2 regions of the Paenibacillus pabuli genome follow, and region 1 is predicted to be linked to the other one. Evidence: predicted binding sites of a transcription regulator. Region 1 holds the regulator's gene; the other holds the start of a gene.
What was found. The regulator Rex, encoded in region 1, represses fermentation and respiration genes when NADH is low (regulators of the CRP and FNR family bind a similar motif). The targets are predictions, from matches to a motif close to TTGTGAAATATTTCACAA.
Positions count from the first base shown of each region.

Region 2: a site for Rex is predicted at 3,161-3,178, ahead of nadA (quinolinate synthase NadA). Genes of this name have one in related genera too.

Region 1 covers NZ_JBDOIO010000004.1:1,454,406-1,462,246, forward strand. Annotated here, with positions in the region: gene dinG (ATP-dependent DNA helicase DinG) at 1-1,641, shown strand, start outside; gene ABGV42_RS26270 (redox-sensing transcriptional repressor Rex) at 1,830-2,483, shown strand; gene ABGV42_RS26275 (amidohydrolase) at 2,470-3,774, shown strand; gene ABGV42_RS26280 (hypothetical protein) at 3,819-4,349, shown strand; gene ABGV42_RS26285 (hypothetical protein) at 4,649-5,176, shown strand; gene ABGV42_RS26290 (AAA family ATPase) at 5,169-6,671, shown strand; gene ABGV42_RS26295 (3-hydroxyacyl-CoA dehydrogenase family protein) at 6,805-7,677, shown strand; gene ABGV42_RS26300 (acetate/propionate family kinase) at 7,674-7,841, shown strand, end outside.
Region 2 covers NZ_JBDOIO010000005.1:867,310-875,150, forward strand. Annotated here, with positions in the region: gene tilS (tRNA lysidine(34) synthetase TilS) at 1-213, shown strand, start outside; gene hpt (hypoxanthine phosphoribosyltransferase) at 266-805, shown strand; gene ftsH (ATP-dependent zinc metalloprotease FtsH) at 907-2,952, shown strand; gene nadA (quinolinate synthase NadA) at 3,250-4,188, shown strand; gene nadB (L-aspartate oxidase) at 4,224-5,843, shown strand; gene nadC (carboxylating nicotinate-nucleotide diphosphorylase) at 5,840-6,706, shown strand; gene ABGV42_RS30645 (type III pantothenate kinase) at 6,713-7,483, shown strand; gene hslO (Hsp33 family molecular chaperone HslO) at 7,642-7,841, shown strand, end outside.

The sequences.
Region 1 (7,841 bases):
AGTGAATCGGAATCCTGTCTGGGACGTTCCTGTCCGTGGTTCAGGAAGTGCTTCTACCACCGGGCGAAGCATGAAGCAGGATTGTCTGATATCGTCATTACGAATCATTCCAAACTGTTTACGGATGTAAAAGCAGCTCATCAGCTGCTCCCTGCTTACGATAGTCTTGTCATTGACGAGGCTCATCATCTCGAGGATGTGGCGGGTAAGCACTTGGGTCTACACATGAAATATTTCACGTTGGTTCATACCCTGACCCGATTGTTTAAGGATAGTCGGAACGGTCAGCTTCCCATGCTGCGTACACAACTGGCGGGTCATGAGAATTCGGTGCAGTGGGGCTCAGTCATTGACCAGATGTTCCCGCTTGCTGTTGAAGTCAAAGAGATGTGGGATCGTTTGAGCGATGCCTTGTTTAGCTTGCTGCCTGAGCGGAGTGATGCTTCTCCGGGTGAAACGGGGCAATTTTCCCTCAGACTGAAGCCTTCAATGAAACCGGCGAAGTGGCAGGAGCTGCAGGATTACGAAAACCAGATTTATGTCACACTGGGGGACTTGATCCGTAAGGGAGACAAGCTGCTTCTTGAAGTCAAAGAAGACCAGGACGATTATCAATCGGATAGCTTGATCACGGACATTACAGGTCTGCTTAAGGATTTGGCAACGCTCAAAGAGAACCTTCGATTCTTCATGCGAATGGATGATGCCAAAACGGTATACTGGATGGAGGCGAGCGGCCAATTCCGCAGCAAATCACTGCAGCTCTATGCGGTTCCTGTTGATGTTAGTGCACAGCTGAAGGACATGTTCTTCGATAAAAAGAAAAGCGTTGTCCTTACTTCGGCTACGCTCTCTGTCGATAAGTCATTTCAGTTCATGATCGAACAGCTTGGCTTGCAGGAAGCGGCTGACAATAACCGTTTGCTGACGTCCATGCTGCCGTCACCATTCCGATACAGGGATCAGGCACTGCTGGTGATACCTCGTGATTTCCCAAGCGTAAAGGGCAGTGTTGGTGATGCTCACTTTGTCGACATGCTCGTAAGATCTCTGGCTGAAACGGCTATTGCGACACGAGGACGCATGATGGTGCTCTTTACTTCATACAGAATGCTGCGGCAGGTGTATGACCCATTAAAAGAGGCACTGTCGGGTAACGATATTTCGCTGCTCGGTCAAGGTGTGGACAGTGGCAGTCGTTCCAAGTTAACCCGCAGGTTTCAGGATGCGAAAGCAACGGTACTGCTCGGCACCAGCAGTTTCTGGGAAGGGGTCGATATCCCTGGAGAGGCGCTAACCTGTCTGGCCATTGTCAGATTGCCCTTCCAGCCACCGAACCATCCTCTTGTCGAAGCGAAGAGTGAACTGCTGCAGGAACAGAAAAAGAATCCGTTTATGAAGCTGTCTGTTCCACAGGCCGTAATTCGTTTCAAGCAGGGATTCGGAAGACTTGTCCGTACGGCAAAGGATCGAGGCATTGTCATCGTTTACGACACACGGGTGATTGAGTCTTATTACGGAAAGTATTTCTTATATTCATTACCGGGTCCCAAAATGGAGCATATGCTGACGGAACAGATGGTTCCCCGGATTAGCGAGTGGCTGGAAACACCAGCACAGGACCAATCTACTGTAAATTAGGTATGACGTCGTTGCGCAATAAGGGCTTCTCGCTGTAAACTTTATTAGAGTGTGGATCATCCTTGGAGCACTTTTAATTTTATATTTCATAAGGCATCTTGCATGATTTCATTCGGAGACGAAAACGGTTATGCGGGATGCTACATTTTTATTTATCTATCGTGGCCTTGGTAAGGGGGAGCAATGTAATGAAATCAGATAAAATTTCGGAAGCTGTGGTACGCAGATTGCCTGTTTACTTACGTTATTTGAGTGAACTGCATCAACGTGAGGTAGGCACGGTGTCATCACAGGAACTGGGACTACGCCTGGATCTTAATCCTGCCCAGATTCGCAAAGACCTTGCATACTTTGGGGACTTCGGTCGCAAAGGCATTGGATATGACGTATCGTATCTAATCGAAAAAATCCGTCATATCTTGAAAATTGATCAGCAAATCAATGTTGCTCTGGTCGGGGCGGGTAACTTGGGACATGCATTATCCAATTACAATGCCTATCTGAAAGACAACATGAAAATTGTTGCTGTTTTCGATGCATACGGCCCTAAGATCGGCAGTCAGATTAACAGCTTGAAGGTACAGCCCATGAATGAACTAACGGATTCGGTCAAAAAAGATAATATTCGTATTGGCATCATTACCGTTCCGGATACCGAAGCTCAGAACGTAGCCGATCAGCTCGTGGAATCCGGCATTGAAGCGATTCTGAACTTTGCACCAACCATCTTGAAAACACCACCGCACGTCCGTATTCATCATGCTGATTTTACAACGGATCTGCTTAGCCTGGCTTATTATCTGGAGAACGGAAAGGACGACGAGGAAGATGACGACAAATAGATGGGTAATTCATAACGGCAAATTTGCTGTGAATCAGGGTACGGAATGGACTGTGGTTCAAGGATATATGGTCGTTGAAGACGACAAGATTGTGCATATTGGTGAGACACTGCAAGATGGAGATGAGAACCTGCCGAAGGTTGATGGCAAAGGACTGGTCTTTTTGCCGGGTCTGATCAATACGCATGGTCACGCAGCCATGTCGCTTCTGAGAGGTCATGGGGACGATCTGGCCCTGCAAGTATGGCTTCAGGAGAAAATGTGGCCTATGGAGGCGAAAATGACGTCTGAGGACGTGTATTGGGGTACCTCCCTTTCTGTATTAGAAATGCTGAAAGGCGGAACGACTGCATTTCTGGATATGTATGACCATATGGACCAGGTGGCGAAGGTGGTTGAACAATCCGGTATCCGGGCCGCATTGGCACGTGGTGTTATTGGTCTCTGTTCTGAAGAAGAGCAATTGCGCAAACTGCAGGAATCGGCTGCGTTTGCACGCGAGTGGAACGGACAAGCTGGTGGTCGAATTACGACGATCATCTCACCGCATGCGCCGTATACTTGCCCTCCGGATTACATAGAGAAGCTGGTACAGGTTGCACATGATCTGGATCTGCCGCTGCACACCCATATGTCGGAAACCCTTCGCGAAGTCGAACAGAATGTAACGGATTATGGTCTGCGTCCAGTAGCACATTTGGAAAAGCTCGGTTTCTTCTCTCGTCCTTCTCTCGTAGCTCACGCTGTGCATTTGAATGATGAGGAGATTGAAATTCTGGCACGCCATGATGTAGCGGTCTCTCACAATCCGGGAAGCAACCTGAAGCTTGCTTCGGGTGTTGCGCGAGTTCCGGATCTGCTGAAAGCTGGAGTAACCGTATCTCTGGGAACAGACGGACCTGCAAGCAACAACAACCTGGATATGTTTGAAGAGATGAGACTGGCTGCTTTGATTCATAAGGGCGTATCCGGTGACCCAACAGCGGTACCAGCGGGGGAAGCGCTGCTGCTCGGAACGGGGTATGGTGCCAAATCCATCTTCCTGAACAATACGGGAGTACTCCAAGTAGGCATGAAGGCTGATTTCATTGCGCTAAATATTGAACAAGCACACTTCTATCCGCACACGGATCTGATCTCTCATACCATTTACTCCGCTTCAGCCAAAGATGTGGAGCATGTGTGGGTCGACGGCAAGCAGCTGGTGAAACATGGCGAATGTCTTACTATGGATGAAGAGCGCATTCTGCGCGAGTCTCAACTTGCATTTGACGGACTGCTCGCCCGTTAATTTCAGAATAGCAGCAGCGTCATAGGGGAAAGGAAGTACCGCTTTTGAAAAGAAAAAAGAAATGGATATGGATTTCGCTGCTCATCCTGATTTTGATTCTGTTTGGACTTCAGCGCTTTTATATCTATATTACCCAAGACCAGCGCAATGAAGAAGCACTAGCTATTCAAGCCGCACAGGAGCAGCTCGGGATAACTTCTTATGACGATCTCCGAAAATACGTCTGGGGTCAAAAAGAAGGCGAAGACAACATTTACTGGACGATGATGGCCAAAAATAAAGATAATCAAGACATCGCAGTTTGGGTCAAGTTTGATGCAAGCAATAAACCGGTCACAGGTAGTAATGCTGTGCACAGTGAATTGTTGCAGAACGGGTTGTCGGAAGCACAAGTTCGCAATCGATTCAGCACAGAAGTACCTGGCGGAGAGATCAAACGAATTATGCCTGGTGTCGTCAATGGCATCTATGTCTGGCAAGTTTATTACAATGACGACACACATAACTATTATCGATTCTATCGCTTCAGTAATGGAGAACAGGTTGATTTGGTCTATACTATTCCAAACAGCTAAACATATATTAAGAGGACTTTTTAGGTAAATTCTTCAAAGAACCGGCAGACGGAACCCCGTCTGATCCGGTTTTTTGGCGTATCTCAAAAATTATTCTGGATTTGAATAGTTAAAATTAATAATTTATTCATATTTTCGCCTTCGAAATTGTATATACGATGTGATATACTCAAATATGTATTCAAGAATACATTAAACAGGAATAAAACCTGTTGGGCACATCACAGGTCATTCGTACACAATTCATATTATGCCTATAAGCTATAGGGATGAGCCAAAATTTGGGAGGGGAAACTCACTTGAAGCTAAAAGTATTGCCTATTGCTTTAACTGCCGTCATTTCAGCCGTTGTGTTGTTTGGAGGTTGGTTTGTGTATCGTCAGGTGGCCATGCAGAATCCGATTGAAAAAATGGTGACCCAGTATGAAGGGGTTAATGATGTTCAGTTAACTATTAACCGTAATGATGTACAATTGAAACTTGATTTGCAACCAAATGTAGATTTGGGCAGATTGGTTCAATATATTCAGAAAGAAGGACAAACCCTGATCGGCTCCCGCGCATTGAAACTTGACGTGGTCGATCATTCGAACGAAGCCCTGGAGAACTGGTGGGGCGATGCCATGTTTACCGTTGCTCAAGCCATGGAGAACAAGCAATACACCGAAATTACACCTACATTATCCAAGATGGCGACCAATGGGATTCAAGTGAATACAGCCATGGATGACAATAACGTATATGTAAGTCTTAGAGACGGAGATGCCAGCAAGTTTATTATTCTGCCGCGTGTACCCGGCCAGATAGGAGTGTGGCCTAATGCCTAAATGGACGAAGGAAGTTGCCATTGGATTTGTCCCTGTGTTGATTATCTTTCTTGCTTTTATTGGCGTGAATATTTTCCCGATTCTGATCGCAGCAGCAGTTGTAGGCGGATTGCTGCTTATGATGCAGATGCGTGGTGGTATTACGGTTGGAGCAGGTCAGGAACGCAAGCGGAAGAAAAAAGGACCTTCCAAACTGACATTTGAGGAAATCGGCGGCCAGGAAAGTGCCAAGCAGGAGCTGCGTGAAGCGCTTGATTTTCTCATCCGACATGAAGAAATCCAGAAGTTCGGTATTCGCCCATTGAAAGGTATCCTGCTTACAGGACCTCCAGGAACAGGGAAAACACTGATGGCCAAAGCGGCTGCGCATTACACAGATTCCGTATTTGTTGCAGCTTCAGGCAGTGAGTTTGTTGAAATGTATGTCGGTGTCGGCGCAGGAAGAATTCGTGATTTATTTCGTGATGCTAGAACGCGTGCGGCCAAAGAAAATAAAGAGAATGCCATTATCTTCATCGATGAGATTGATGTTATTGGCGGTAAACGTGAAGGCGGTCAGCAGCGTGAGTATGATCAGACGCTCAATCAGCTGTTGACGGAAATGGACGGAATTTATACATCCGAAACACCTCGCATCCTCGTTATCGCAGCAACAAACCGTAAGGAAATGCTGGACAGTGCCTTAACCCGTCCGGGACGTTTTGACCGTCATATCCAGGTTGACCTGCCTGACAAGAAAGGTAGAAAGCACATTTTGGAGCTCCATGCAGTAAATAAACCTCTGATGGAGGGTGTGAGCCTGGAGAAAACAGCGGAGGAATCCTACGGCTTCTCGGGTGCACAGCTGGAAAGTGTCATGAATGAAGCGGCAATCTACGCGATGAGAGATGGGCTGCTCAACATTGAACAGCGCCACTTGTCTCTGGCGATTGATAAAGTCATGATGGGTGAGAAAACGGATCGTGAATCCAGTGTCGAAGAGAAAAAACGGGTAGCTATTCACGAATTGGGACATGCCATCATGGCAGAACTCGTTCGTCCGGGCAGCGTGAGCCAGGTTGCTCTCAGCCCGCGTGGACAGGCACTCGGTTATGTACGTCACAATCCGCAGCAGGAGCAATTCCTATACACCAAGCGCTTCCTGGAAGAACAGATTATGATCGCACTTGGCGGTGCAGCAGCTGAGGAAATGTACTATGGTGGTCGCAGTACTGGTTCACGCAATGACTTCGAACAGGCAACCAATGTAGTACAGACGATGATGGCATCTGGTCTAACTTCGCTCGGTATAGTAAACATGGATATGGTTACAACGGAAGAGCTTATGCGCGAAAATAAAATGATACTACAGGATCTGATGGATCAGACCAAACATCTGCTTGAAGAACAACGGACAATTTTCGACAATTCATTGGATACGCTGATGAGAGAAGAAGTTTTGTCTGGCGAGCAATTTCGTTGTCAATTTCGTGACAGCGCCCTTTTACCGGCATAATTTATTTATGCCGGTTATTTTTTTTTACATTTCACTCGTGCTAAGATATTATTATATGTTGGGTCGAAATTTGTAATTTTCGGCGAACAGGGTACAATAGAGAAATAGAGAACCGAAAGGATGGAGCAGAACCATGTTTTTTAAAAAAATAGGAGTTGTCGGCGGCGGCACCATGGGACAAGGCATTTCCCAAATGCTTGCAGCCAAAGGACTTGATGTGCTTCTGGTGGAGCACACGGCCGAGAAGCTTAACCATGCATACGACATGATTGAAACAAACCTCGATAAGCAATTGGAGAAATGGGCTATCACCAAAGCCGAGAAAAAATTGATTCTTTCCCGTATTACCAAAGTAGCTCATCTGGCAGAACTGGGATCATGCGATATGGTTATCGAAACGATCTCGGAAGACCTGGAAGCCAAAAAGGCGGTTTTCGGCCAATTGGATCAAGTTTGCCCGAGCAACGTTATTCTTGCAAGTAACACATCCACGCTGAGTTTGACCGAGCTTGCAAGCTCGACCAAATACCCAGAGCGTGTTATTGGTATGCACTTTATTCACCCGGTTTCCCGGGTTGACCTTGTAGAGATTATTCGTGGTTTGAAAACATCTGATTCCACTTTCGATGAAACAAGAAGATTTGTGGAAGAGGTTGTAGATAAAAAAGGCGTAATGATCTATGAATCCCCTGGTTTCGTTACTTCCAGACTGATTTGCCTTTTGATCAATGAAGCTCTTCACGTTCTTCAGGAAGGCGTTGCTTCTGCTGAAGATATCGATGATGCAATGCGTATCGGATACAACTTCCAGCATGGCCCGCTTGAAATGGCTGACCGTTTCGGATTGGATTCCGTTGAAGCTGCACTGGAAAGAATGTTCCGTGAATTCGGAGAGCTCAAATATCGTCCTTCTACTGTATTGAAGAAAATGGTACGTGCAGGACATCTCGGTGTTAAGACGGGCGAAGGATTCTTCAAGTACGACAAGGATGGTGACCGGCTGTGAAAATACTCGTAATCAACGCGGGGAGCTCCTCGCTTAAATATCAATTGTATGACATGACGGATGAGTCCGTACTCGCTAAAGGACTGGTTGAACGGATCGGGATGGATTCCTCCATTCTTACGCACAAACCGACTGGCCGTGAGGATGTTACAGAAGTCAGTGAA
Region 2 (7,841 bases), on a different contig from region 1:
GTCATGGGATTAAACGGAAGCAAAAAGGTGAAAAATATTTTCATCGATGAAAAAATCCCCCCCTCTGTCCGTCCGCGTATTCCCGTGGTTTGTGACGGAGCAGGCAACATTATCTGGTTGCCGGGTGTTCGCCGGTCTAATATTGCGCCGGTGAAGGAGGATACTTCCGCCATCCTGTACATGACTGTAGGCAATTCAGCGATTCAGGGGTAGTGGTTATGGTTCAGGTAAGGCTTTCATAGTATAACTTAGGAGGTTCGCACAGTTGCAGAACGACATTCAGGAAGTATTGATCAGTGAAGAAGAAATCCAAAGTAAAGTCAAGGAATTAGGCGCAACACTAAGTGCCGAATACGCAGGTCGCAATCCTTTGGTCATTTGCGTGCTCAAGGGTGCGTTTATATTTATGGCTGATTTGGTTAAAAACATAACGGTACCTGTTGAAATGGATTTCATGGCAGTATCGAGTTATGGAGCATCCACCAAATCGTCAGGCGTTGTTAAGATCATCAAAGATCTCGATGTCTCGGTTGAAGGACGTGAGGTTCTCATTGTCGAGGATATTATCGATAGTGGACTTACGCTCAGTTATTTGATTGAGCTGCTGCAAAATCGCGGTGCCGAAACGGTGCGCGTGGTTACGCTTTTTGACAAGCCTTCAGGCCGTAAGGTTGAGCTTGAAGCTCATTACACCGGCTTTGACATCCCAGACGCATTCATCGTCGGATACGGTTTGGATTATGCCGAGAAGTACCGGAATCTCCCTTACATCGGGATTTTGAAACCGGAAGTATACAGCAGTTAAAGTGCATGCTAGTTCCAAGCCCAGTTCTGCTCGTGCCTTCTGTTGAGAAGCCATGTCGGGCTATGTTAAAATAATTAAAGTGTCTCGAGAGGAGGTAGGGGATGAATCGGTTCATCCGGAATTCTGGTTTTTATTTGATTCTTTTTTTAGTCGTGGTGGGCATAGTGCAGTTCGTCAGCAATGGCGGCGAAGCCACAGATAATCCTAGATATGATCAGTTGCGCACGGCGGTTAAGGCGAACAACATCTCAGAATTGACGGTTCAATTCGACGGTCAGTCTTTTCTTGTGACCGGTCAATATAGAGAGAAGCCTAGCGAAGCCAAATCAGAAAATTTCTCAACGTACATTCCTCCTACGGATGAAGCGATTAGTGAACTTGTAGCGGCAAGTGAAGCTAATAATTTCAAGTTAAATCAGGAGCCAATGAGAGGTGACAGCATCTGGCTGACACTTCTGACATCCTTTATTCCTTTGATCATTATGTTCCTGCTGTTCTTCTTCCTGTTTAATCAGGCACAAGGCGGCGGCGGTAAAGTAATGAACTTTGGTAAAAGCCGTGCCCGTCTCTATAACGAAGAGAAGAAGCGGGTTACATTTGAAGACGTCGCAGGTGCGGACGAAGAGAAGCAGGAGCTTGTTGAGGTCGTTGACTTCCTCAAGGATCCTCGCAAATTCGCAGCTGTAGGTGCACGGATTCCTAAGGGCGTATTGCTCGTGGGGCCTCCGGGTACTGGTAAAACGTTGCTTGCTCGTGCCGTTGCAGGTGAAGCGGGTGTGCCGTTCTTCAGTATCTCGGGTTCTGACTTCGTCGAAATGTTTGTCGGTGTCGGTGCATCCCGTGTACGTGACTTGTTTGAAAATGCAAAGAAAAACGCCCCATGTATCATCTTTATTGACGAGATTGATGCAGTAGGACGTCAGCGTGGAGCTGGCCTTGGCGGTGGTCACGATGAACGTGAACAAACGCTCAACCAGTTGCTCGTTGAAATGGATGGATTCGGAGCGAACGAGGGAATTATCATCGTTGCTGCAACGAACCGTGCAGACATTCTGGACCCTGCCTTGCTGCGTCCTGGACGTTTTGACCGTCAAATTACGGTTGACCGCCCTGATGTAAAAGGCCGTGAAGCCGTACTGAAAGTACACTCCCGCAACAAACCACTCACAAAAGATGTGAAACTGGACATTATTGCGAAACGTACGACAGGCTTCTCTGGTGCGGATCTTGAAAATCTCTTGAACGAAGCGGCATTGCTTGCAGCGCGCCGTAACCGGAGAGACATTTCCATGAAAGAAGTTGACGAGGCAATCGACCGTGTCATCGTAGGTACGGAGAAGAAGAGCCGTGTCATCAGTGATCGCGAGAAAAGAATCGTTGCTTATCACGAAGCAGGCCATACCATTGTAGGATACTTCTTGGAACATGCCGATATGGTACATAAAGTAACCATCATTCCGCGCGGACGTGCGGGTGGTTATGTAATCATGTTGCCAAAAGAAGACCGTATGCTGGTGACCAAGCAAGAGCTCTTGGACAAAGTTACAGGACTCCTCGGGGGCCGTGTGGCAGAAGAATTGTTCATTGGTGAAATTGGTACTGGTGCATACAGTGACTTCCAGCAAGCGACAGGTATTGTTCGCAGCATGGTTATGGAATACGGTATGAGTGAGAAATTGGGACCTATGCAATTCGGAAGTTCACAAGGACAGGTATTCCTTGGACGGGATATCGGCCATGAACAGAATTACTCGGATTCCATCGCTTATGAGATTGATCAGGAAATGCAGCGCTTTATCAATGAATGTTACGAGAAATGTAAGGACCTGCTCGTAAAACATACAAGAGAGATGCATTTGATCGCTCAAACGTTGCTTGAAGTGGAGACACTGGAAATGGATCAGATCAAACAATTGATCGAGACTGGTTCCTTGACTCCAAAAGCGGAGAGCGATGATGATAACGAAGGTACGCCAAGTGAAGGCGGAGAGCCAATCATCGATAACATCGGTGATGTGCGTGTCCGTATTCAAGGCAAAGATGAAACACCTGAGCCACCGGCCGGAGATATCCCTAACGATGCTCCGAATCTGGATAAAGGCAACAGCAATGACCCAGATGATGGCGGTACGAAGCCAACGTCTTAATGTTTATCAGAACCTGCGTTCTGAGAACAGATAAAAGAGAGCCGAGAGGCTCTCTTTTTTTTGTGCGTTTTATTCAAATTGCATAGATAATGATAACTGCGAGCTAGAGCGCGAACTACGCAGGAAATAGTTGATTAAGGCGTTGTTCTGCACCTTTTTCATTTATTGACAGAGTCGTGAACGTTGTGTACATTAGGTGTTAAACCGCTTGTGATTCGTTTCTCAAGCGAAAATATCGACGCAGATAGTCACAGGAAACGGCGCATGACGCCGTCCCGTCAAAGGAGAGGATCACAGGTGGAAGCTCTGGCTTTAGAGCGCAAGGCTGAGATGAACCGGGAGCTGCGAGAGCGGCTGATGGAGTTGAAGAAGGAACGTAACGCTATTATTCTTGCTCATTATTACCAACGTGACGAAGTACAGGAAGTAGCCGATTTTCGCGGAGATTCATTCCTACTGGCACAAAAAGCCGCGCAAACGGATGCGGATGTCATTGTATTTTGCGGGGTTCATTTTATGGGTGAAAGCGCTAAGATCTTAGCCCCGAACAAAACGGTTATCATTCCGGATGAACGTGCAGGATGCCCTATGGCAGACATGGTGAATGTTGAGGGCCTGCGTAAACTGAAAGCGCAGCATCCAAATGCAAAAGTAGTGACGTATATCAATTCCTCGGCTGAGATCAAGGCGGAGACCGACATCTGTTGTACATCGGCCAATGCAGTCCGGGTGATTCAATCTGTTGATTCTGATGAGATTATCTGGGTGCCGGATAAAAACCTGGGACACTATGTTCAGCAGCATACAGACAAAAAAATGATCATCTGGGAAGGGTATTGCAACACACACGATATGCTGACCGTAAAAGATGTCGTCGAGATGAGAGCCAAATATCCAAATGCCGAGTTTGTCGTACATCCGGAATGTCGTCCGGAAGTTGTGGAGATGGGAGACTTTGTAGGCAGCACGACGGCAATTCTTGAATACTGTAAAAACTCTTCCGCCAAGGAATTCATCGTAGGGACGGAAGATGGCACAGGATATCAGCTGCGACTGGATAGCCCGGATAAACAATTCCATTTTGCCACCAAGTTCCTGGTGTGTCCAAACATGAAGGTCAACAACCTGAAGAAACTGGTTAAATGCCTGGAAACGATGAAGCCGCAAATTTACGTGCCACCGGCTGTTGCAGACAAAGCCAGAGAATCGCTAGAGCGCATGTTACTGGTGAAGTAGCATGCGCTACTCTTGCTCCGAGACAGGTGAATAGGATGATACCGCAATATATAGTGGATTTTGATCTGTCCGTGCTGCCAATGGTGGAGACGGATGTACTCGTTATTGGTTCTGGCATTGCCGGATTGTATACCGCCATCAGGGCAAGCAAACATAACCAGGTATTGATGATCACGAAGAAGTCGTTACTGGAGAGCAATACCCGCTATGCACAAGGTGGCATCGCTGCTGTAATCGCTGAAGATGATTCTCCTGCATACCATCTGCAGGATACACTTGTGGCTGGAGCGGGCCTGTGTCGCCGCGAGGCAGTGGAAGCATTGGTAAACGAAGGCCCGGATGGAGTACAGGAACTGATCCGTCTGGGCACGTTGTTTGATGTGGAGAACGGCGAGCTGGCGTTGACGCAGGAGGGTGCGCACAGTCACCGCCGTATTTTGCATGCAAATGGAGATGCGACTGGATATGAGATCGTGAGAGCACTTGCTGCTCAAGCAAGTGAACATTCAGGTATTGAAGTCTGGGATGAGCATTTTGTCATTGACTTAATCACGGATCATGGAGAATGCGTAGGGGCTCTGGTTCAGAAATCGGACGGCGAGAAGGTATTTGTAAAGGCGCGCGCTACAGTGCTCTGTTCCGGCGGGGCGGGGCAATTGTACCGCTATACAACCAATCCGGAGGTAGCTACGGCTGATGGCATCGCCATGGCATACCGTGCGGGAGCAGTCATTCGAGATATGGAGTTCATCCAATTCCACCCGACTTCCCTATGTTATCCGGGAGCTCCGCGCTTCTTGATTTCTGAAGCGGTACGGGGTGAAGGTGCATTTCTGCGAAATATCAAGGGTGAGCGTTTTATGGAACGTTATCATCCACAGCTTGAACTTGCTCCGCGTGATATTGTTGCAAGAGCGATTGTCAGTGAGATGGAGATGACGAACAGTACATTTGTATATCTGGATATTACTCATGAATCGGCAGAGTTGATCAAGCATCGATTCCCTACCATATATGAGACCTGTATGCGGTACGGACTGGATATGACCACAGACTGGATTCCGGTTGCTCCTGCAGCACACTATATGATGGGCGGCGTTAAAACGGACTTGAACGGGGAGAGCAGCATTGGAAGGTTGTTTGCTTGCGGTGAAGTTTCCTCAACGGGAGTACACGGAGCCAATCGACTGGCGAGTAACTCATTGTCTGAAGCCATTGTTTTTGGACACAGAATTGTTGAACGTATTCAATCACTGCCGCCGCTGAATTCAGTACAGATTGAAAGCCCTTTGCCGCATAGTACGGGGATTAGAAAATGGGAAGAGCAGCAGCCGATTTCCGAACGGCGTCTGCGTTTGCAGAAGATGATGGTTCGTCAGGTGGGCCTGAGACGTAACGGTGTCGGCTTACAAGGAGCCATGGATAAGCTGAAGATTGAAATGGACATCTTCGATCATGTGCTGACACACAAGGAAGAGATGGAATACGCCAATCTTCTGACCTGTGCCTGGCTGGTAACGAGTGGAGCATTACATCGTCAGGAGAGTCGGGGGGCACATTACCGCGAGGATTTCCCGCTTCGTGATGATGCGGCTTGGCAGAAGCATAGTTTGCAGCAACGAGAACAAGCGATTGTGGAGGAATTGATGTCATGATACTGAATGGATATAATGAAGGACTCATCGAATCCATTAAAAACTGGCTTCGCGAGGATGTGGGGGCAGGGGATGTTACCACGAGCGTGACAATTCCGGCAGGCCATCAGTCCAAGGCCGTCATCCACGCCAAAGACCATGGGATCATTGCGGGCATATCGGTAGCTGAACTGGTATTTCAGGTGGTAGACCCATCGCTCGTGTTTAGACCGTCGGTACAGGATGGAGACGAGGTTACACGTGGAAAGACTCTGGCAGAAGTGGAAGGAAGCACCCACAGTTTGCTTACAGGTGAACGGCTGGCGCTAAACCTGCTGCAGCGCATGTCTGGTATTGCAACACGCACACGTTCATATGTTGATGCATTGGAGGGTCTCTCTACGAGATTGGTTGATACACGTAAAACAACACCTGGCCACCGCATGCTTGAAAAATATGCAGTGCGTATTGGTGGAGGGGCGAATCATCGATTCGGATTGTATGATGCGGTTATGATTAAGGATAACCACATTAAAGGAGCAGGCGGCATCACAGAAGCGGTGCAGCGGGCAAGGGCTGTCATTCCTCATACGATGACCATTGAGGTGGAGACAGAGAATCTGGCACAGGTGAACGAAGCCTTGCAGGCAGGTGCAGATATCATTATGCTGGACAATATGCATCCGGATCAGATGCGTGAGGCCGTTACAGTTATTCGCAAAAAATCTCCGCATGTAAAAGTGGAAGCATCAGGTAATGTCTCTCTGAACACGATCCGGGGGATTGCCGAGAGTGGTGTGGATGTAATTTCAGTTGGAAGGTTAACCTATTCTTTCGAGAGCCTTGATATCAGCCTAGATTTAAACGAAAAGAAAGAGAGGTGAACCTCTTTGATTCTTGTTGTAGACGTGGGCAACAGCAATATTGTACTCGGCGTGTATCAAGGCCGGTCGTTGCTCCACCATTTTCGCCTGAGCACATCCCGTCAGTCCACAGTGGATGAATACGGCGTATTGATTTATAATTTATTTCATATGTCGGATATATCAACACGCGACATCGAAGGAGTCATCATCTCATCGGTGGTTCCTCCACTTGTGCATGTGATGGAAACGATGTGTGAAAAATATGTTGGCAAAAAGCCGATGGTTGTCGGACCTGGCATCAAAACAGGCCTGAACTTAAGGTATGAAAATCCACGTGAGGTAGGCGCAGATCGCATTGTTAATGCGGTGGCAGCCGTTGAGAAATATGGTGGTCCACTGGTGGTTGTTGACTTTGGTACTGCCACGACCTTCGATTGTATTGATGAAAAGGGCAACTATCTTGGGGGAGCCATCGTACCGGGCATTCATATTGCCACCGAAGCGCTCTATGAGCGGGCATCCAAGCTGCCTCGCATCGAACTGGAGAAGCCGAAGAAGGTCATAGGACGCAATACGGTGCATGCCATGCAGGCTGGTATCATTTATGGCTATGCCGGGCAGGTCGACGGAATTGTTGATCGCATTCGTACAGAGATGGGCGTAGAGCCCAAAGTCATTGCAACCGGGGGGCTTGCACCTCTGATTGCAGAGGAGACACGCAGCATCGAGGAAGTCGATCCGCTGCTTACGCTGGAAGGGCTGCGTATCATTTATGAGCGGAACCGGGAAAGGTAAGGAAAGAGACGGCATGCAGCGGGCTGATTTAACAGTCTTACGTATTGTGCCGTTTTTTCTGTAAATTGAACGGATTTATAAGTTGAAGGCACGTCCAAATCAATTTATATATCGTGTTTCAGAGATAATATAGTATACGCCAAAGGAGGCTGAATGACTTGGAAAACAACAAACAGGACCGCTTGATTCGCGGTACAGCAATGGAAGGACGGGTTAGAGCCTTTGCTGTCCAAACGACGGAGTTGGTTGAGGAATTGCGCAGAAGACATGATACGTTTCCCACGGCTACAGCTGCCATGGGGCGTACGGTAACCACTGCAGCCATCATGGGTGCAATGCTTAAAGGTGAAGAGAAGCT